3 regions of the Rhodococcus sp. B7740 genome follow, and region 2 is predicted to be linked to each of the others. Evidence: predicted binding sites of a transcription regulator. Region 2 holds the regulator's gene; each other region holds the start of a gene.
What was found. Region 2 encodes LexA, which represses DNA repair genes until DNA is damaged. Its sites were predicted from a motif close to CGAACANNTGTTCG; they were not measured.
Positions count from the first base shown of each region.

Region 1 (7,314 bases), 2.3 Mb from region 2:
GTCTGGCTCCGCAAGGGCGACGTCGCAACCGTTGCCCGCACCGCCGCACTCGACAGCGTCGGCGTCGATTCCGCAACCGCCAAGGCCGGCAACAAGAAGGTCACCGTCGCGGTGGCCACCGTCGCCGGCACGGACTCCGCGGAGCTGAAGTCCTCGGTCGTCACCTCCGTGGACGACGCCCTCCGCCCACTCGCGTCGGCTCCCAAGGTCCGCACCCGAGTGCGAACGACAGGACAAGCATCGTGAAACGCGCAACCGCTTCGGTCGACCGAACCAGCACCGCCGTCGTCGGCCTCGCCCTGATCGCCCTCGGCGGCGGAGCGATTGCCTGGGAGCAAGGAAGGTTTCCCGGCCGCGAACGTCTCGACGCGGCCTTCGTCGACACCGCCGTCGACGCAGGCTGGTGGCCCTGGGCTCTCGCAGCAGCCGCCATCGTCCTCGTGCTGCTCGGTCTGTGGTGGCTCCTCGCGCACCTGCCGCGACGTTCGGTCGGCACCGTCGCCTTCGCGTCGTCAGCGGATGCAGATGTCGACGGCCGACTCAGCGTCGACCTGGGAACCGCTGCCCGGAGCGCCGCGAAATCCCTGGCCGCTCACGAGGGCGTCGTATCGGCGACCGGCCGTTCGGTGTCCGATCGCGGTCAGAGAGTCGTCGAGATCACCGCGACGCTCGACCCCGCGGTGACGTCCCTCGACAAGGTGGCAGGCGCAGCGGCGCAGACGCGCAACGACATCGTGACGTCCCTCGACGGAACACCGGCGGCCGTCCGAATCCTGCTGCAGTGCGGCAAGTCTCGGAAGCATGTCGTTCGCGTCAGCTGACGCCTGCGGAGAACTCGATCTCCCCAATCAACCCATGGTGGTCCGATCCGGGGAGATCGATTCGTTCCAGAGAACGAGCACGACCGGTGTTGGTGAGAATGTGGTCGATCCCGACGACGGCGGGGGTTCCCTTGTCGGTGGGGTACGTGGGAATCAGCCCCTTCCCCAATTGCGCTGCAACGTCGGAATATCCGGCATCGAGTAGGTTGCGGAACTTCTTGTGCGAATATGTCGTGTTGAAGTCGCCGCTGACGATCACCGGACCGCCGCCCGCCGCTGCCTCCAAATCGTCTCGGAGCGTGTCCAATTCGGCGGTCCAGATATCGGCCGGGGTGATGTAGGCGGCACCGGGATGCACCGCCAACAGCGTGACCGGCTCGGAACCGGGGATCTCGACCTCGGTGGCGAGATTCACCGGGCCGTACCCGTCGAGCTCACGGTTGTCCGAGATCGGGAATCGGCTGTAGATTCCGGCCCCACCGCCGCCTGTCACGTGCGGCCGGAGGTAGCTGTAGGGGAAGAGCTCCTCCATGCCGGCGTCGCGGAGGCCGACCACCGACGCGTCGGTCAGTTCCTGGATCGTGACGACGTCGACGGAGTGATCGCGGGCCTGACCGACCACGACAGTCGGATCGGCCAGCCCGATCATCAGGTTCGCCTGCATCACACGCAGCCGCACGCCCTCGCTGCCCGTCGCGTCCTCGGGTGCCGCGTCCGCCACATAGAGCGGTGCATAGGCGAATGCGCCTGCGGCAAGCACCAGCGCAGAAACTCCCGCCAGGACCCAGCGCCGACCGATCAGCGCCACCAGGGCACCGACCACGACAGCGATGAACATCAACGGAACGAACGACGCCAGCGCGATCAGGACGTTGACCCGGGTGTCGGTGTAGTAGACGCCCAGCGCCACGAGCCCGGTCACGATGCCCAGAATGGCGATCGTTCCGGTAAGAATTCGTATCCAGGTTCGTTGCATCGAACCGAGGGTAGCTACGCCCGGATGCCGACGACCAACGCTGTGATGGTCGTCCAGGTCAGCGACAACAATCCACGCACCGCCGAGAACGAGAACGCCGTGGACCACACCGTACGCGTCGACGGTTCCTCGACCGGAAGTCCGGCGAATCGATCGGCCAGCCAATCCAGCGTGAGTGGCGCACTGAGCGGGTGCAGCGACAGGTGTTCGCTCAGCCGATCCCGTAGATAGGTCACGTGCGCACCGGCCTCGATGTACCGATCCACCTGCCCGTCCACGTCGTCGACGGCGATGATCTGATCGTGCACCGACTGGACGACCAGCAACGGAGCCGTCGGAGCCGTTCGTCCCGGCTGGATATCCAGGAACACCTGCACGATCTCGGGCAGCGCCAACAGATCGGCCAGCGGAACGTCGATGTAGTGGTCCAGGTCGTGTCGAGCCAGTTTTCTCACCGCACGCACGGTCGTCATCGACTCGACGGAATCGAGAATGCGCATTCCGTCCTCGTTGACGTGCTCGCGAACTACCCGATCGAGCTCGGGGTAGGTGCGCCGTAGGCCCGCCACCACCAGCGTTGGCAACGCTGCGTGCAGCGTCGCATTGAGCCGGGTGAACGCCGACCCCGGATCTCCGACGGGTGAGCCGAGAGCGGCACCGACCACCTCTATCTCAGGCGCGTACTCCGGTGCCATCTCCGCCGCCCAGGACGTCGCGAGTCCGCCGCCCGAGTAGCCCCACAGCGCAACCGGCGTGCTCGAATGCAGGTCGAGCGGCTCGAACGACAAGGCCGCGCGAACGGCGTCGAGCGTGCAGAACCCGGGTTCCTGCGGCGAACCCCAATGTCCGTCGGGACCCTCGTGATCCGGGATCGAGATGGTCCACCCACGGCGCAAGGCATGCAGTACCAGCAGGAACTCGAACTGCGGAACTGCACCTAACGCCCGGGAACCACGCCGAAGCGCGTACGACGGGAAACACGAGGACGCGACGCCGTCGATCGCACACTGATACGACAGCAGAACCGGTTCGGCGTTGCGCGGACGCAACACCGTCGTGACGCTGGCCTGGGGAAAACCGCCGAGATCAGCGGTGCGATAGAGCAGCTGCCACGCGTCGACTCGCTGGCGTACGCGACCGAACATCGCGACCTCGACCGGCCGCACCTTCAGAATCGTCCCGGGTGGAACTGCCTCGTATCCCTCGGGCGCTGCATAGAAAGGATCGTCCTCGGGCCTGGTCGCGTCACTGCAGCTCGGTGCTCGTTCCACCGGCCAGGGCTGTTCGTCCCCCAATGATCTGTCGACGCTCATGTCCCACCGCTTCTTGTCCGAGTCCCGTCGTCACACTAACTTGCCCTCGACGACGCCGTTTCATGCAGCCCGCTGCCAATTGGTGATCAGGACATCGGTCGCGTAGCTGAGGTCGAGGCCTTCGCCACCCCAGTCCGGAACGATGGCGTCGGGTGCGATACCGCTGTACTGTCGCCTGACTTCGTCGGCGTCTCCCGACATCGCGGGAGCGTGGATGATCTCGGTTCCCGAGGGATGTCGAAACGAGAAGCGTTGATCGCCGAGGGCTTCGATGAAGAAATATCCGTCGTGCAACGCTCGGTGGTGTTCGCCGCACAGCAGGACCAGGTTGTCGAGTGACGTCGCACCTCCCCGTGAGCGATAGGTGACGTGGTGAGCATGCAGAAATCGGGTGCGGCCGCACCCGGGTACCGTGCAGCATCGGTCCCGAATGATCAACTGACGCAATTGGGTTCGGCTCGGGACTTTCGCCGTCGAACTCCACCGCACAGTTCTACCCAGCCGGCCGTGGCCGACGGTCCGCATGACCGCGGAACACAGCACCTGAGCGAGGGTTTCGTCGTCGAGCCCTGGCCCGTCGTCGAAATGAGCGTGGTCGGACCCTGCTTCGTCGACCCCACCGATGTGCACCAGCACCTCGGCAGCAGGAGAGACGACCGGTGAATCCATCGCAGCGCAGACCATCTCGGCCATGGCAATCATCGCCGGCACCGGGTTGGGCGGTGCCGGGGCCGCCCGGTCACCCTCGGATTCTCCGTCGGTCCTGGTGCGCTCGTACTCCGCCCTGGTCAATGCAGCGAGAAACCGCTTACCGTCCTCGGGCCGAAAGCGGGCCGTCAGCACGAGCGAGCCGTCGTCCTCGTCCCAGCGCCACCGCCCGGCGCACGGGTCGAGGTCGACGCCGTTTCCCTTGGTCGGACGCATCGCCTTCTTCAGACCACGGCAGAGGCGTTCGATGTGCGCAGCCGGGGCGTCGAGCGCCTTCTGCAGCAACGACGCCTCGTTCTCGGCCGTCGCAACGCGAGTCATCGCGCGCACCTTCGAGTACGAGATGGTGCCGCTCAGATACGCCGAGGTGATCAGCGGCAGCTCTCGCATGGCCTTGGCCACGCGCACCTGCTCACGAGCGGTGTGCAGATCGACCCCCGCACGCCACGACAACCAGTGCGCACAGGACCGCACTTCCCAACCCGCCCATCCGCGTCGCGCATCGAACTCGCCCACCAGAATCAGATACTGCGCCGACGCCGCCGCGATCCGACCTGCCAGAGCGCAGATTTCGGTCTCGATTTCCTTCGTCTCGATCCGCCCCGCCTCGGATCCCGCGTCGACCATGTCGATCATGAACGCCCCCATTCATCGAATACATGTTCGAGAAATGTACGACGAGGCACCGACAGAAACTCTCCCACGATGCCCGACGCGTCCCCGCGGGGACGTTGTCACGAGGCGATGCGCCGGGCACGGGAGTCGGCCGCGACACATCCGGCACCCTCTGGGCAGCGAATGCCCTACATGGCCGAAGCACGCAAGTCTCTCGCGCGCTTTCCCAGTCCGCTGCGCGGCACGTGGTTGACGTCGCTGTTCGGCGCAGTTCTGCTCGTCGCGCTGCCGATAGTCATCGCGACGGGATTGCTCTCGTACAGCGCGTACGGTCCACAGTTCGGCCAGGCCAGGCCGGGTGCCGTCGGGTGGCTGCGCTTGCCGTTCTTCGACTGGCCGACGAATCCGGCATGGCTCTACCAGCTCACGCAGGGTCTGCACGTCGGACTCGGCCTGATCATCGTGCCGCTCGTCATCGCCAAACTGTGGTCGGTGATGCCCAAGCTCTTCGAACTACCACCGGTGCGATCGCCGGCACATGCGCTCGAACGACTGTCGCTGCTGGCACTGGTCGGGGGCCTGCTGTTCGAGATCGTGACGGGTGTTCTCAACATTCAGTACGACTACGTGTTCGGTTTCGACTTCTACGCCGCTCACTACTTCGGTGCCTGGGTGTTCATCTCCGGATTCCTCGTACACCTCGCGCTCAAGGTCCCGCTGATGTGGAGGACCCTGAGGTCGGAGTCGTTGATGGACGTACTGCGCGCCAGGAACGAAGCTCCGGAACAGCAGAAGAACGACGACCGACCGGCGACCATGGGTCGACGCGGTGCCATCGGATTGGTCGCTGCCGGAATGGGATTCGTTGCCGTGTTGACGGTAGGACAGACGGTCGGCGGAGTGCTGCGCAAGGCCGCGATCCTGCTGCCCCGCGGACGCTCGTACGGCGACGGCCCCAACGACTTTCAGATCAACCGAACGGCCGAAGCGGCCGGGATCACCGAGGCGCAGACCGGGCCCGACTGGCAACTGACGATCAGCAGCGCGGCCGAGGACGCCGTCCCGATCGTGCTGTCCCGCGGCAGGCTGCTGTCGATGCCGCAGCGCACTGCCGAACTGCCGATCGCGTGCGTCGAAGGATGGTCCACCACGCAGACGTGGACCGGTGTCCCGTTGGCCGAACTCGCTGCGCTGGCGGGCGTACCCGCACCGCGATCGGCTGAGGTGAGCTCGCTGGAGCAGAACGGAGCCTTCACTCGTGCGGTGTTGCAGGGAAATCAAGCGGCGCACCCGAATTCGTTGCTGGCCTTGAAAGTCAACGGTGTCGATCTCTCGCTCGATCACGGATTCCCCGCGCGAGTGATCGTTCCTGCCCTTCCGGGTGTCCACAACACCAAGTGGGTTGCTCGCATCGTGTTCCGTTCGTGACTTCCAGCTGTGGCTGTTCAAACCTCCGTCGATGGTAAAGAATCGGTGATCGGCGGCCCGTGGGGCCGCCGACGAGGGTCACTCCCTCGCCTGGATGAGTTCCGAAGGTCATGACATCATGCTTGCTTTGTCCAGAAGCCTCCTCGTCGCAAGTGCAGCTCTCACACTGCTGTTCGCCGCAGGCTGTTCATCGTCCGAAGCCGGCAACGCCGTCGCTGCCGACACCACAGCCGCCTCGACGTCCGCCGCTACCAGCACCACCGACGGCGTCTCGGGCCAAGAGGGCATCGACGCCGGCGGCTCCACCGACATCGATGTCGAGATCGGTCAGTGCGTCCAACTCGGCGGGACGATGACGGCCGCCACCATCGACAACGCCGAATGCGGCAGCATGGAATCGAACTACAAGGTGATCGCCAAGGCCGAGCAGAACGAGCAGTGCCCCACCGACGTCAATCAGACCTACTACGAGACGCTCGACGGTGTGGAACAGGGCGCACTGTGCCTCGACGTCGACTGGGTGGTCGGCGGCTGCATGAGCGTGCCCACCGTGGGTATGGACGAGCCCTCACGGGTCGACTGCGGCGACCCCGACGCCACCGACGTCGAACAGGTCACCGAAATCAAGACCGGTACCGCCGATCCCAACGAATGCCCCGAGGGCGGATTCGCTTACGACGCCAGGCAATTCGTCGTCTGCACCACGACGATCTCCTAGTCGAGCTGCGCCGTCACCATCTGCGTGACGTAGCGGTAGTCCACGTAGCCGTGGCGGGCGATGGCCGCGTGCACTGCGCCCAGGACCTCGCCGCGGCGCCGGTCGTCCAGGGCGAGATGGCTCGAGTACGTGGCGGCCATGGCGCAGAACTCGTCTGCGGAGTAGCGCTGGACCCACTCGTACGTCGAGGTCGTCCACGGACCGAAGCCGGCAGCGCGCGGCACGTTGGACTCCGGTTGCGTACCGAGAGAACGCACCAACAGGTGCGCCACTTCGGGCTCGGTTGCGTCGTAGGCCGCCCTGACCGCTTCCCATGCCGGGCCATCGAGGTCGCCCGGCATGTTCCACCACAACCGAAGGGAACCGCCGGGGACCAATGCGCGGGCCGCCACTGCAGCTCCTTGCTCGTGGTTCACCCAATGCCAGGATTGGGCTGCAACGACCACATCGAACGCCGCCGCCGGGGCTGCACAATCCTCGAACCGCGACACCTGCACTTCGACGTCGAGGTTCTCGGTGCGCCGCCGAACCAGCTCTGCCATAGCCGAATCCGGTTCCACCGCAACAACGGACGCGCCGAGTTCGGCCAACGCAACTGTGGCTTTGCCGGTACCTGCCCCCGCCTCGAGCACTCGCATCCCGTCGCCCGCCGCGATGTCCGCGTACAGCTCGGCCGGGTAGCCGGGACGGGCCCGGTCGTAGTTCTCGGCAACCTTGCCGAAGCTCAATGCACGC
Region 1 covers NZ_CP010797.1:3,646,342-3,653,655, forward strand. The annotation lists gene NY08_RS16805 (DUF6286 domain-containing protein) at 1-246, shown strand, start outside; gene NY08_RS16810 (hypothetical protein) at 243-821, shown strand; gene NY08_RS16815 (endonuclease/exonuclease/phosphatase family protein) at 814-1,797, opposite strand; gene NY08_RS16820 (lipase family protein) at 1,812-3,110, opposite strand; gene NY08_RS16825 (HNH endonuclease signature motif containing protein) at 3,171-4,454, opposite strand; gene NY08_RS16830 (molybdopterin-dependent oxidoreductase) at 4,617-5,861, shown strand; gene lppU (LppU family putative lipoprotein) at 5,980-6,579, shown strand; gene NY08_RS25265 (class I SAM-dependent methyltransferase) at 6,576-7,314, opposite strand, start outside.
Region 1: a site for LexA is predicted at 4,471-4,484, ahead of NY08_RS16825 (HNH endonuclease signature motif containing protein). Genes of this name have one in related genera too.

Region 2 (7,314 bases):
TCGTCAACTCCGACGCGGCCTCGGTACTGACCGGCGCGTATCCCGACGCATGGCGACAGGGCGAGATCCAGTTCCCACTGACGTATCAGTTCGAGCCGGGCACCGCGGCCGACGGAGTCACCGCGCGCATTCCGATCGCGCTGCTCGCTCAGGTACAGCCGGTGGGATTCGACTGGCTGGTCCCGGGAATGCGCGGCGAGCTGGTCACCGCATTGATAAAGACGCTGCCGAAGGCACTGCGGCGCAACGTGGTTCCGGCTCCCGACTTCGCGGCCGCGGCGTTGGCGGCCATGAAGCCGCGCGCGGAAACTCTGGTGACGGCGCTGGCCCGTGAGTTGTCCCGGGCTGCCCGGTGCGACATCACGGCGAAGGATTTCGACCCCGCCGCGTTGCCCGAGCATCTGAAGATGACGTTCGCGGCCGTCGACCCGTCCGGAAAGGTGCTGGGCAGCAACAAGGATCTGACTGCTCTTCGGACGAGCCTGTCGGGTGAGGTCGGCCGTCAGGTGGCGAGCGCGGTCGGCGACGCGGAGCGCGCACCCTCTCTGGCCTGGACCTCCGGCACGCTCGGTCGGTTGGAGCCGACGGTGACTCGGCAGGTCGGTGGACAGAAGGTCACCGGCTATCCGGCGCTGGTTCCGGAAGGACCCGGCGTCGCGGTGCGGGTCCTCAGCACCCCCGCCGAGGCGCGGGCGGCAATGCGCTCGGGAACCAGAACTTTGCTTCTGTCGACGGCTCCGAAGGGCACCAAGGCATTGCTGGCCGGCCTACCGACCGCGGAACGTCTTGCACTGGGCCAGAATCCGTACGGTGGAGTCGACGCACTCCTCGAGGAGTGCCGAGTACTTGCGGTCGAAGAGGCCATGGATGCGCACGGAGGACCGGTCCGGGATCCGGATGCCTTCGAGAAACTGAGGGCACTCGTCAACGCCGAGGTTCCGCAGCGCACCGCTGCGATACTGGCGTTGGTTCGCCCGGTGTTGACCGCCGCCCTGGCGCTGTCCGCGCAACTTCAGTCCTCCTCGGGCGAGCCGGCGGACGATGTTCGGGAACAGTTCGACGGCTTGATCTTTCGAGGGTTCGTCACCGAATTCGGCTCTCGCAGACTCGCAGACCTGCCGCGCTACCTCGCCGCGGCGACCAAGCGGTTGACGACGCTGCCGAGCAGTGCAGGCCGGGACGCGGCTGCGATGGACGTGCTCGATCGGGTGTACGCCTCGTACGGGCGACTGTTGGATTCGCTGCCGGAGAGCAGAAAGAACAGTTCCGGGGTTCAGGAACTATTCTGGATGATCGAGGAGTTGCGCGTCGGACTGTTCGCGCAGGGCATTCGCACGGCGTACCCGGTGTCGGAGAAGCGCATCGAGAAGGCGATCTCGGACCAGCGTCGCTGATGGGCGGGCCTGTCAGTCGATGTCTGCGGACTCGCGGTGCTTGCGCAGTTCGTGGATTTCCTTCTCGAAGTCTTCTGCCGAGCTGAACGAGCGGTAGACGGAAGCGAAGCGCAGGTAGGCCACTTCGTCCAGGTCGCGGAGTGGACCGAGGATGGCCAAGCCCACTTCGTTGCTGGGGATCTCCGCGGATCCCGCTGCACGGATGGCGTCCTCGACCTGTTGTGCCAGTAGGTTCAGCGCGTCGTTGTCGACATCTCTGCCCTGGCAGGCGCGACGGACTCCCTTGACGACCTTCTCTCGGCTGAACGGCTCGGTGACACCACTGCGTTTCACGACGGCCAGCACTGCGGCCTCGACGGTGGTGAATCGGCGACCGCACTCCGGGCAGGAGCGACGACGCCGGATTGCTTGCCCCTCGTCCATCTCACGCGAGTCGACCACGCGTGAGTCGGGATGCCTGCAGAACGGGCAATGCATGAGGGATCCTCCGTCGTAGCCGATGCTCCGACGACGAGCACGCACATCGGGGCAGTCTGTCGAGGATACTCAGTCTCCTCGAACCCGACGGTGCCGGTGGTCATCTGCCGGGCGTGTACTCGACGACAGCTCCGTCGTGCACCTCGACCACACCCGCCGGTTGCGCGCCGGCATCGGGGGCGACGGCCCGCAGGTTCGCGATGCCGATCAGCCCGCCCGCCACCACCAGGACCGCCAACACCGTCAGCACGATCGAACGCATCCGAACCGGCTGGCCGGCGAAGTGCGCCGAGGTCGCGTCGAACTCGCGATCGGCCTGCTCGCGATCGGTGACGTCGGTCCACGACGGATCGAGGACCGGGAGGCACGGTGAATTCTGTGTACGGGTTCCCGTGACACCGTGCGTTCCGATGGGACTCTGCAGAACGGGACGCGCCCGGCGGCGGCGCTCGACGGCAGTGGATCGGGCGCGGACACCGGTGGCGGTGGGGCGATCGGTGATGATGGTCATCGGAACCTCGACTTCGCTCGTTGGATCGATTGTTCGATCAGGCGTTCGATGGACGCTTGTTCGAAGTTCTATCACGAGCCTCCGACAAAGTCTGCAGAAAACGCGACACGAGTCGAACAGATGTTTGATTCAACAGCTGATACACGCTAGATTCGTGTCAGAAACCACACGCCACACGAGTCGACACCATCAACTCCAGTCCGCGCAGACCTACCACGCAGACCGGATCCAGGACACCAGCAGGAGGCCGACAGCATGAAGGACGAGACCTCGACGAGGTCGACCACGCTTTCCACGACCACCGGTTCCAAGGCGACCGGAGCCAGGGCCACCGCACCGAAGGCCGCAGCGGGTAAGCCTGCCGCGGAACCGACATCCAAGGCCATGGAAGTCGGCACCGACATCAGCGCGGGTCTGACCGAGCGGCAACGGAAGGTACTCGAGGTCATTCGAGCTTCGGTGACCGAGCGCGGTTACCCGCCGAGCATTCGAGAGATCGGTGACGCGGTCGGCCTGACATCGACCTCCTCCGTCGCTCACCAGCTCCGTACGCTCGAACGCAAGGGTTTCCTCCGGCGCGACGCCAACCGGCCCCGCGCGGTCGACGTCCGCGGTCTCGACGAGGTGCAGGCCGATCAGGCAGCCGCCGCGGTCGACGGATCGCAGGCGTCCGAGGAGCAGGATCGGCTGCCTACCCCGACGTTCGTGCCGGTACTGGGCCGGATCGCTGCAGGCGGTCCGATTCTGGCCGAGGAAGCCGTCGAGGACGTCTTCCCGCTCCCCCGCGAGCTGGTCGGACAGGGTTCGCTGTTCCTGCTCAAGGTGGTCGGTGAATCGATGATCGATGCGGCCATCTGCGACGGTGACTGGGTGGTGGTTCGTCAGCAGTCCGTGGCCGACAACGGCGACATCGTCGCTGCGATGATCGACGGCGAGGCCACCGTCAAGACGTTCAAGCGGTCCAAGGGCGAGGTGTGGCTGCTGCCGCACAACCCGCTGTTCGAGCCGATCCCGGGCAACAACGCCGCGATCCTCGGCAAGGTCGTCACCGTGATGCGCAAGCTGTAGGGATCGTCACCGAGGTGACACGCGAAGGGCCGCAGCACAGGAGTGCTGCGGCCCTTCGCGTGTCTCGGATCAGCGGATCACAGATTCAATCCGCGGCCGATGATCTCCTTCATGATCTCGGTGGTGCCGCCGTAGATGGTCTGTACACGGGAATCCATGTACGCCTTGGCGATCGGGTATTCCTTCATGTAGCCGTAGCCGCCGTGCAGCTGCAGGCACCGGTCGATCAGTTTGACCTGATTCTCGGTGGTCCACCACTTCGCCATGGCGGCTTCTTGCACAGTCAACTTGTCTGCGTTGAGCAGCTCGATGAACTTGTCCACCATGATGCGGGTGGCGGTGGTTTCGGTGGCCAGTTCCGCCAACACGAAGCGCGTGTTCTGGAACTTGCCGATCGACTTTCCGAAGGCCTTGCGGTCGCGGCAGTACTGGATCGTCATGTCCAGTGCCGATTCCATTGCCGCGGCGGCGACGACAGCGATCGAGAGTCGCTCCTGCGGCAAGTTCTGCATCAGGTAGATGAAGCCCATGCCCTCGTCGCCGAGCAGGTTGGCGGCGGGCACACGAACGTCGGTGAAGCTGAGTTCGGCGGTGTCCTGGGCCTTCATGCCGATCTTGTCGAGGTTGCGGCCGCGTTCGAATCCGGGCATGTCACGTTCGACGACCAGCAGACTGAAGCCCTGTGCGCCCTTCTCGGGGTCGGTGCAGGCCACGACGATCACCAGATCGGCGTTGATTCCGTTGGTGATGAACGTCTTCGAGCCGTTGAGCACCCAGTCGTCGCCGTCACGTACCGCCTTGGTCTTGATGCCCTGCAGGTCGCTTCCGGTTCCCGGCTCGGTCATCGCGATCGCGGTGATCAGTTCGCCGGAGCAGAATCCGGGAAGCCAGCGCGCCTTCTGCTCGTCGTTCGCGAGATCGATCAGGTACGGCGCGACGACGTCGTTGTGCAGGGTGAAACCGATACCGCTGTATCCGCCACGGGTGGTTTCCTCGGTGACGATGGCGTTGTAGCGGAAGTCCTTGACTCCGCCGCCGCCGAATTCCTCGGGCGCTGCCGTTCCGAGGAAGCCCTGCTTACCGGCCTCGACCCAGACGTCGCGATCGACGATGTTCTGCTCTTCCCACTTCGCGTGGTTCGGCGCTACGTGCTGATCGAGAAATTTCCGGTACGACTCCCGGAACAGCTCGTGCTCGGGCTCGAAAAGTGTGCGTTCCACGAATGTCTCCTTGTTCGGTGCATACCGGCAGCGACCACGCGAAATCTCTACGAATCTCGATCGCCGGTACGACTGACGTCACAGGGAAACACTACGTCCGCGGCGTCGGGGTGGTCGATGACCAAAACGCGCGCGATCCGTGACCGACCCCGCTAACGACCTCGGGTGCCTGCACTCCTGGCGAGCGCCGAGACGATCGGGTACCCCAGCAGGATGCCCACCGAACCCCAGGCGATACCGCCGAGTTCGACCGATCCGACGGACAGTGTCAGGTCACCGATTCCGGCGACCAGCGCCGCCGCAACGACGATGAGATTGACCGGGTCGGTGAAGTCGACCTTCGCGTCGGTCCAGATGCGTACGCCGAGAAGCCCGATCAGGCCGTACAGCACCAGAGTTGCGCCGCCGATGACTCCGTCGGGGACGGTGAAGATCAGCGCACCGAACTTGGGCGAGAACGCGAGCACCATCGCCGTGATCGATGCGACCCAATACGCCGCGGTCGAGTACACGCGGGTGGCAGCCATGACACCGATGTTCTCCGCGTAGGTGGTGGTTCCCGAACCGCCGCCTGCTCCGGCGAGTGTGGTCGCCAGCCCGTCGGCGATCAATGCGTCACCGGCCACGTCGTCGAGGTTCTTGCCGGTCATCGCGGCGACGGCTTTGACGTGTCCCACGTTCTCGGCGACGAGGACGATCACCACCGGCAGCGCCACGAGGATCACCGACAGCTCGAAGGACGGACCGCGAAACTCGGGCAGACCGATCCAGCTCGCCGCGCTCAGTGCGTCGAGGCGTGGTTGCGCGATGCCCCCGGTGACGGCGGCGAACACCCAACCCACGACGACACCGAGCAGAATTCCGAGTCGCCCGATCAAGCCGGGTCCGAGCGCCGTCGCCAGCAGAATCGCGATCAGGGTGACGGCTGCGATCAGCGGCTGTGCCTCGAACGACGTGGTGGCGGCCGGTGCCAAGTTCAGCCCGATGAGCACGACGACGGCACCGGTCACGACGGGCGGCATGGCCGCGTCGAGTACCCGTTGGCCCGCGAACTTCACCACGAAGCCGACGGCGGCCAGTACGAGGCCGACACACAGGACCGCTCCGAGTTGGGCGGCGGGTCCGTTCGCTTGGGTGGCACCGAGCGGAGCCAGGAAAGCGAAGGACGAACCCAGGTAGCTGGGAACGCGCCCTCCAGTGATGACGAGGAACAGTGCCGTTCCTATGCCCGAGAACAGCAGCGTCGTCGATACCGGAAATCCGGTGATCGTCGGAACCAGCAGTGTCGCACCGAACATCGCGACGACGTGCTGCATTCCGATACCGATGGTGCGTGGCCACGTCAATCGTTCGTCGGGTGAGACCACCGCCCCGGCCTCGACGGTCTTTCCGTTTCCGTGCAGCGTCCAACCCAGAGTTCTCATGATGGAAGGCAACACTATTGGATCAGCCGAGGATCGCGCTCACTGCCTCGCGCGCGGCGGCGGTGCTGTCCGTTTTCAGGGCTGCGGCGGCCGCTTCCTTGCACTGATCGAGCGTGACCGTCGCCAGTTTCGAACCCACGTGCGCGACGGCAGCCGATGCAGCGGACAGAGAGGTGATGCCGAGGCCGACCAACACACAGGCCAGGAGCGGATCGGCAGCGGCCTCGCCGCAGACCCCGACCGGCTTGCCTGCCTTGGCTCCCGCGGCAGCGGTGTGGGCGACCAGTGCCAGTACCGCCGGCTGCCACGGATCGGTCAGGCCGGCGAGCTGAGCGGACATACGGTCGGCGGCCATCGTGTACTGCGCCAGGTCGTTGGTGCCGATCGACAGGAAATCGACGTGCTCGAGGATGTGCTCGGCGAGCAGCGCGGCTGCGGGTACCTCGATCATGACGCCGGGGGTGAGTCCTCGTTCACGGACGTCGGCGGCGAAATCCTTCGCCTCCAACGCGGTTGCGATCATCGGAGCCATCACCCACGGGGAGGAGTCGGTCGCCTTCGCGGCTGCCGCGATGCCGTCGAGCTGGCGGTACAGAATCCCGCGGTCGGCCTCGGCGATGCGGATTCCGCGAATGCCGAGGGCCGGGTTTGCCTCGTCGGGATGCGTGGCGAACCGAAGCGGCTTGTCCGAGCCTGCGTCGAGAGTCCGCACGACGACCTTCTTGCCCGCGAACGCGTCGAGTACCTGGGCGTAGATCTCGGCCTGCTCGTCGACGGTGGGTTCGGAATCACGGTCGAGGAAGCACAATTCGGTACGGAACAGTCCGACGCCGTCCGCTGCACTGGATCGCGCCGCGCGAGCACCGGCACCGTCCTGGACGTTGGCGAGAATGTCGACCGCGTGGCCGTCGGCGGTGGTACCGGGACCGACCCACTGGGACACCCGGTCGAGCTCGTCGCGGGCGGAGACGACGGCGGCGCGGGCCGTCTCGGCATCGGGTTCGAGTTCGATCCGGCCGCTGGTGCCGTCCACCGATGCGTTCGTACCCGCGGCGATGTCGTCGAGGCCTGCCACGGCGACGATGCACGGAATGCCCAACTGACGCGCGATGATCGCGGTGTGGCTGGTCGGACCGCCCAGCGAGGTGGCCAGACCCACGATCAGCGCGGGGTCGAGGCCGGCGGTGTCGGCGGGTGCCAGGTCGTCGGCGAACAGCACG
Region 2 covers NZ_CP010797.1:1,350,700-1,358,013, forward strand. The annotation lists gene hrpA (ATP-dependent RNA helicase HrpA) at 1-1,394, shown strand, start outside; gene nrdR (transcriptional regulator NrdR) at 1,407-1,871, opposite strand; gene NY08_RS06165 (hypothetical protein) at 1,972-2,382, opposite strand; gene lexA (transcriptional repressor LexA) at 2,767-3,450, shown strand; gene NY08_RS06175 (acyl-CoA dehydrogenase family protein) at 3,528-4,670, opposite strand; gene NY08_RS06180 (uracil-xanthine permease family protein) at 4,823-6,094, opposite strand; gene ptsP (phosphoenolpyruvate--protein phosphotransferase) at 6,117-7,314, opposite strand, start outside.

Region 3 (7,314 bases), 2.1 Mb from region 2:
CGTTGGCGAAACAACTCGAGCGAGGCAAGTTCGATTTCGTGTTCTTTGCCGATGTCGTGGGGCTGTACGACGACCATCGAGGTTCGTGGGAGAAGTTCGTCGAGTCCGGTTTGCAGATTCCCAGCAACGATCCCACCGTGATCGCGTCGGCGATCGCTTACGCGACAGAGCATCTCGGGATCGCCTTGACCTCGTCGATTCTGCAGGAGCATCCGTTCAACTTCGCGCGGAAGATGTCCACGCTCGATCACGCGTCCAACGGCCGTATCGCCTGGAACATCGTGACGAGCCTGTCACCCAACGCTTGGCGCAACTTCGGCTACGGAGATCTGGCTCTGCACGAGGATCGATACGCCTGGGCGGACGAGTACGTCGACGTCGTGTACAAGCTGTGGGAGGGGTCGTGGGACGACGGAGCTCTGTTGCAGGACAAAGCATCCGGTCGACACGGTGATTTCTCGAAGGTGCACAAGATCGATCACGTCGGTGCGCGCTACAGCGTCGAGGGCCCGCATCTCGTGGCTCCGTCTCCGCAGCGGACACCACTGTTGTTCCAGGCCGGATCGTCGCCGACGGGCCGACGCTTCGCTGCGCGCAACGCCGAGGCCCAGTTCATCGCCTCTCCCACACCCGAGGCCGCGCGCTCGCTCATCGCCGACACGCGCCGTCTGGTCGTCGAGGCAGGGAGGTCCCCCGGAGACCTCGAATTCTTCCAGGGTCTGTCGTTCGTCATCGGTAGTACCGAGAGCGAAGCTCGACGCAGAGAAGCGGAGTTGGACGAATACGTCGACGACGAGGCGATGATCGCGCACGCTGCGGGTGGGATCGGCATAGATCTGGGCTCCTACGATCTGGACACTCCGATCGGTCAGGTGCAGGGACAAGGCTCGCAGAGCACGTTGGCGTGGCTCCGCGAGGCGATCACCGATCGAGAACCCACCGTTCGGGATCTGGCGCACATGCGGACTCGGAGCGGGCGGGTAGTGGGAACGCCGGAGTCCATCGCCGATCGTCTCGAACAGTGGCGCGACGCCGGCGTCGACGGGATCAACGTCATCAACTCGACGATCCCGGGCAGCTACCTGGAATTCATCGAACATCTGATGCCGGTTCTTCGGCAACGCGGGCTGGCGCAACGGGAGTACGGCCGGGGCACCGTCCGAGCCAAACTCACCGGCCGGGACAGACTGCCCGCGTCGCATCCGGCTGCCCGATACCGGGGTGCCTTCAGCTGATGCCAGGCCGATAGCCGAGTTCATCGTGATAGCACCCAAGGCAGTGACCCTGTTGTTGGCAGCCGCATAGACCCCCGTTGTACGACCGGAGTTTGCGTTCAGTCCGCACTGTTGGCGTTGTGCTCCAGGGCTGCAGCGACCCAGAACTCCAGTGCTGCTTCGATCGTCAGCGATGCAGCGTCGATGGTGATCCACCCTTGGCCCATCGACCGGTCTCGACCCATCACGGCGTGGTGTGCTCCCTCCCGCTGGAGATATTCGGGTTCGCGCACACCGTCGACACGAACCAGCAGCGCACGGCTGCCTGTGCCGACACACACCACCATCTTGTCTCGTACCAGGAAAGCCAGACCACCGAACATCTTCTGCTCGCGCAGATTCGCTTCATCGGCGAGAGTGGCGCGGACGCGGTCTGCGAGTAGCTCGTCGTACGGCATGTGCTGCCTCCCCGGTGGTCGCTGCACTCATCGAAGACCCGTTCCGCATCGGACGCAACCGCGAATCACCCCGTGTGTGGACTGCTGTGTCGGTAGCAGGTTGTGCAGAAGCAGAGCGGTGTCCTCGAGGCAGTGCTGTGCCCTGAGACTGGTTCGGATCGTCAGGCGGGTTGTCGTGGTTCTTCGTCGCCTGCATCGTCGTGCTGGTCGGGTGGGTAGAGGACTTCCTCGGGGTGGTGGGCGTGATTGATCAGGCCTCGGCGTTTGGGATCCATTCCGGCGGGTGGGTGCCACAGGGTGCGGCCCGGGTACCGGTGTCCTGCTCCGGTTTTGGTGGTGGCCCACTTGCCGGGTCCGGTACCGACGAGTGCGTGGTGCATGTCGCAGCCGAAGGTGAGGGAGTCGATGTCGGTGAGGCCGCCGGTGTTCCAGTCGGTGAGGTGGTGGGCTTGGCACCAGGTTGCGGGGCGGGTGCAGGAGGGGAAGCTGCAGCCACGGTCGCGGGCGATGAGCACGATGCGTTGGTCGGCGGAGGCGATGCGTTTGGATCGGCCGAGGTACAGGGCTCGGCCGTGGTCGTCGAAGATGGTCAGGTAGTGGTGGGCATGGGAGGCCATGCGGATGGCGTCGCGGATCGACACCCGTGATCCGGTGGCGGTCATGGCGTAGCCGCAGCCGGCTTCGAGGTCTTTGAGGGTCATGGTGACGATGGCGGTGACGGGTAGGCCTCGGTGGGTGCCGAGTGTCCCGGAAGCCAGGGTGTGCCGGAGCGCGAGTTTGAGGGCGTCGTGTTGGCGTTCGCGTTGGGTGCGGATATCCCGCGCGGCGGCAGCGTCGCGTGCTGCGGTGTCCGGTGCGGTGTCCGGTGCGTCGTCGGTGTCGGATCCGACGGCGTCGTCGGGATTGGTTGCGAGGTCCGGGTCGGTTGTGTCGCCGGGCTCAGCAGTGTCCTGTGGTTCTGTGGTGTCGTCGTGCCCTGTGCCGCAACCACAGTCGAGGCCGTCACCGCACCGGCCATCACCGTCGCAGGGATCGTCGCCGTCGAATGAACCGTCGTTCCACAGTCCCGCATCGCTCCACAGTCCCTGATCGCTCGTCGAACGGTCGTCCGGCTCCGGTGGCGGTGGGGTGTCGGTATCGCAGACGCCACTCGGTGTGGGCGAATCCGGTTCGGCTGCTGCAGGATCGGGACGCGCACCGTCACTCGTGCTGTCCTTGCCGCCGGTCTCGTCGTGGATGATCGATGTGGGGTCGGCGGGGTTGTTGACGCCCGGTTTCGCGGCTTTGGAGAACAAGGCTTCGAGGTAGGCCCGTAGTTCGGGGTCGACGCAGAATTTTCCTTCCGACATTCCGTCGGCACCCTGCTCACCGAGGTAGAAGAACGCATCCCTGCGTTTCGGTGGTTTCGGTGGCTTCCCGTCTTCGTCTTCGTCCTCGTCTTCGTCGTGGTCGCCGTCGGGGTTGAGGATCGAATCCAGGTGCGCCACCAACGGTGCGAAGTCGTCGGGTCGCCTGGTCGAGGCGTAGCCCGCCAGTTGTTCGTCGGCGAGCTCGCGCGTCTGCGGGTCGACGTCTCGGGGCAGGTGGCGGAAGAATTCGCGGATCATCTGCACATGCTTGGCGTCGAGCAGCCCCGCCCGCAACGCAGCAGCAGTGTGCGGCAGCAACGGCGGCAGGACTTCCCCGGAGAGGGCGGTGCGATCACCCAACTCGGCAGCCAGACGCACCCGAGCACCGGCTGCTCGCGGGGTGATCCGCAGCATCCACGCCACCGACGACGGCACCGATCCCGGATACACATCGAGGCCGTGCTGAGAGATCAGCTCATTGAGCCAGGTGTACGAGTGCGCCGTCAGAGACCTGGTCGCCGTTTCCATCCGCTGAACCACCGCGCGCCGGTCCGCGTTCGACCACGACACCGACGCCTGCCCGGCCAACTCCGCGACCGCGGACTCGACCCGGTCGACCAACACAGACAAGTCGGGATCGGACACCTCAGGGGCGGGCGGCACCGTCTCGATGCCGTCCACCCCTGATCCGCCGTCCCCCGAAAGCATGCACAGAATCTATCGCGACCCACCGACACACTTTCGAACACACGTTCTCCGCATGGGCACGCTGCGAGACGGTCGAACCGAGCAGAATCGCCAACCTGGAATCGGTATGTGGCGCATAACAGATGGATCGATAGTGTGACGTTGTCGATTCTGCGTAACGCCGAGTCGCGCCAGCGCTGGTCAGGGCGTTCAATAACGGTCAAGGCCGACTTAACGACCACAGCAGCGGCGCTGGTTTCGGTGACGATCGTGCTGCGTGTCAGTAACTCCGCCACTCGTGTGTCGAGCCGGTGTCCGTCAGCTGCGTGTGACCCAATGGGGATGATCGAGATGAACGACGCGTTTCGCTTTTTCGCTTCGTGCAGTTCGCCGAGAGAATTGGTCACCCGACTCCAATTCGGCACGACGGAATTGTGGTCCGAGGACTTCGACCTCCCCACCCGTTGGCGGTATATGGCCGACTTGATCGACTCCGATAGAGGGCTGCTCGCCGAATTGGACGGCGCAGTGTCCATACCGGTCGTCGAGACCCTCACTGCGACGGCGGAACTGTGCAGACAATCGGCTACCGAGCGTGTGTTCGCATCCGACTGGATGCTGCTGCGGCGTGCGTTGGCGTGGCTCGAACGCACAGGTTCCGAAGTCGACCACGCGCTACTTGCTGTGGCCGACGAGTTGACGCTGATCGGGCTGGATGCTGCGGAGCAGGATTTCTCGGTCGCAACTTGGCTGTGTGTGGATGTATTGGATCGGTTCGCCGCGGCCGACGAAACAATCGGCTATTGGGTGCGACGCGTGTGCGATCACGAATCGAACAGGTCAGAGCAACACATCGATTCGGAACCTATCGGCAGCGAAGACGCTGAATTGACCGTTGCCGTCTGACTGTTGGGGTGATTCCGGCCGCCGTCCATTCCGAGTCCCACGTCGTGCGCAATTCCTACCCCGGTTGGCAACTGCGCCGACCCTCTCGTAGTATCTGAAACGTAGGACCATCCAGAGCGACCGAGAGACCTGGCTCTATGACGTCGCAGCAACCCCCCGCTCGTCGGGTGAGGGTGCTACCGCCGGGACCGATGGAGGAATTTACGTGAACACCCGAGTCGCCTCAGGTTTCGTCGACGGTTGCCGCCGTCTCCATGTGGATCTGTGCCGTCTGAACGGTTCGACCTGTCTTAGCTGACATTTCGGCACCGTACTTTTCGACACCACACCTCACCTCACCATCTGCACGACCTCCTTCCTGGGCACACGTGGCTCGGACGCGGGAGTTCGTGTGCGATCGACCAGATACCGGAGACACCCACGTGTCCACTCGCCCTGTTCTTTTGGTGGCCGGAGTAATCGCCGCCACCGCCACACTGCTCGCCGGGTGCGCTGGTAGCGCCACCACCTCGAATGCCGATGCCGGCCCCGCCCAGCCGGGCGGCACGCTGCGCTACGGCCTGTCCGGGGCCCCGACCTGCTCCGACCCCGCGCAGTCCGGCACCAATCAGACGATCTATGTCACCCGACAGGTGGTCGACTCACTCACCGATCAAGATCCGGAGACCGGCGAGATCGAACCGTGGTTGGCCGAGAGCTGGGAAGTGAGTCCCGACGCGAGGTCGTTCACCTTCCAGCTGAAAGACGGAGTGACGTTCAGCGACGGCACCCCGCTCGACGCCACCGCCGTCAAGGACAATTTCGATGCCATCACCGCAACCCTCGGTGCCGCCAAGGCGCCACTGGCCGCCAGCTACCTGACCGGATATCAGGGTGCCACGGTCGTCGATCCGCTCACGGTCCGCATCGAGTTCTCGGCACCCAATGCGCAGTTCCTCCAGGCGAGTTCGACACCTCAGCTGGGAATCCAGTCCACTGCGACGTCGGCGCAGTCGGCCGAGTCGCGGTGCTTGGGTACCAACATCGGATCGGGACCGTTCACCTACGCGGACTACCAGCAGGACCGCTCCGTCACCTTGGCCAAGCGAACCGGATACAACTGGGGCTCTGCGGTATTCGGCCACGAGGGCGAGGCGTACCTGGACCGCATCGAATTCACCATCGTGCCCGAGTCGGGTGTACGTACCGGCAGTTTGTCCTCCGACCAGCTCGACGCGGTCAGTGACGCGCTGCCGCAGGACGCGCCGCAGATCGAGGCGGTCGGTGGCCGGATCCTCACGACATCCAACCCCGGCGTTCCGTTCGGCATTCAGCCCAACGTCACTCGCGGTGCGCTGCAGGACCCCGCCGTCCGGACGGCTCTGGTGCCGGCGATCAATCGTCAGGAACTCGTCGACACGGTCCTCGGACCGGACTTCCGAACGGCCACAAGCACATTGGCCAGTGCTACCCCGGGCTACGTCGAACTCGCAGATGTCACCTACGATCCCGAGAAGTCGAAGTCGCTCCTCGACGCCGCGGGCTGGGTTCCCGGTGCTGACGGAATACGCGAAAACGACGGACAGAAGCTGAGTTTCAAGGTCATGTATTCGGCCGTGTTCGCCGGCAACCAGGCGATCCTGGAGTTGACCCAGCAGCAGTTGCGCGCGGTCGGCGTCGACCTACAGCTCGAGCTGGTGTCCACGTCGGAGGCGACGGCGCGGCAAGGCACCAAGGACTACGACTCCACGTACTACAACAGCACCCGCGCCGACGGCGACATTCTGCGCACTTCGTTCGCAGTCGACGGCCGCAACCTCAATGCGCGCGGCCCGATTCCGGATCTGGATGCATCGTTGACGGAGCAGCTCTCGGCCACGGACGTTGCAGCGCGCAACGAGATTCTCGCAACCGCGCAGGAACAGATCCTCGACAACGGATTGTGGATCCCCACGATCGAGCTCTCGCAGGCCGTCGGCGCGGCTTCGGCGGTGCAGGATCTGAAGTTCGAGGCCTCGGCCCGCCTGCAGTTCTTCGACACCTGGCTGAGCGGGCAGTAGCGCCGTGATCCGCTACATCGGGCAGCGAGTACTGCAGGCACTTGCGGTGCTGTGGGCCGCCTTCACCATCTCGTTCATCGTTCTCTTCCTCCTTCCCTCGGACCCGGTCAGTCTTGCCGTCGACTCGGCCGGATCGGGCACGCCGGCGGACGCTGCGGCCATCGCCGAACTGCAGGCTCGCTACGGCCTGGATCAGCCGGTGCTGGTGCAGTATTGGCATTCACTGGTCGGGTCCGTGCAGGGCGACTTCGGATTGTCCATTGCCACCGGCCAACCGGTGACGACGGCCATCCTCGACGCGGTGCCCAGCACACTCGGTCTGGCGGCCACTGCCCTGGTGCTGGCGGTCGTGTTCGGATCCGCGGTGGCCTACACCGCCACGTACACCCAGATCGCATGGCTGAAGAACCTGTTGCTCGCCCTCCCACCGCTCGGGGTGGCCGTGCCGACGTTCTGGGTAGGACTGCTGCTGCTGCAACTGTTCTCGTTCCGACTTCGCTGGTTCCCCGCATTCGGTGACGCAGGCGCAGCGTCGTTGGTGCTACCTGCCGTGACGCTCGCTCTACCGACCGGCGCTGTGATCGCCCAGGTTCTGGCCACCAGCATGGCCACCACGTGGAAGCAGCCGTTCGTCGATGTGGCTCGTGCCAAGGGGGTCTCA
Region 3 covers NZ_CP010797.1:4,621,605-4,628,918, forward strand. The annotation lists gene NY08_RS21555 (LLM class flavin-dependent oxidoreductase) at 1-1,235, shown strand, start outside; gene NY08_RS21560 (TfoX/Sxy family protein) at 1,334-1,672, opposite strand; gene NY08_RS25320 (HNH endonuclease signature motif containing protein) at 1,834-3,729, opposite strand; gene NY08_RS21575 (hypothetical protein) at 3,865-4,614, shown strand; SAM riboswitch class I at 4,719-4,812, shown strand; gene NY08_RS21580 (ABC transporter substrate-binding protein) at 5,037-6,653, shown strand; gene NY08_RS21585 (ABC transporter permease) at 6,658-7,314, shown strand, end outside.
Region 3: a site for LexA is predicted at 3,764-3,777, ahead of NY08_RS25320 (HNH endonuclease signature motif containing protein). Genes of this name have one in related genera too.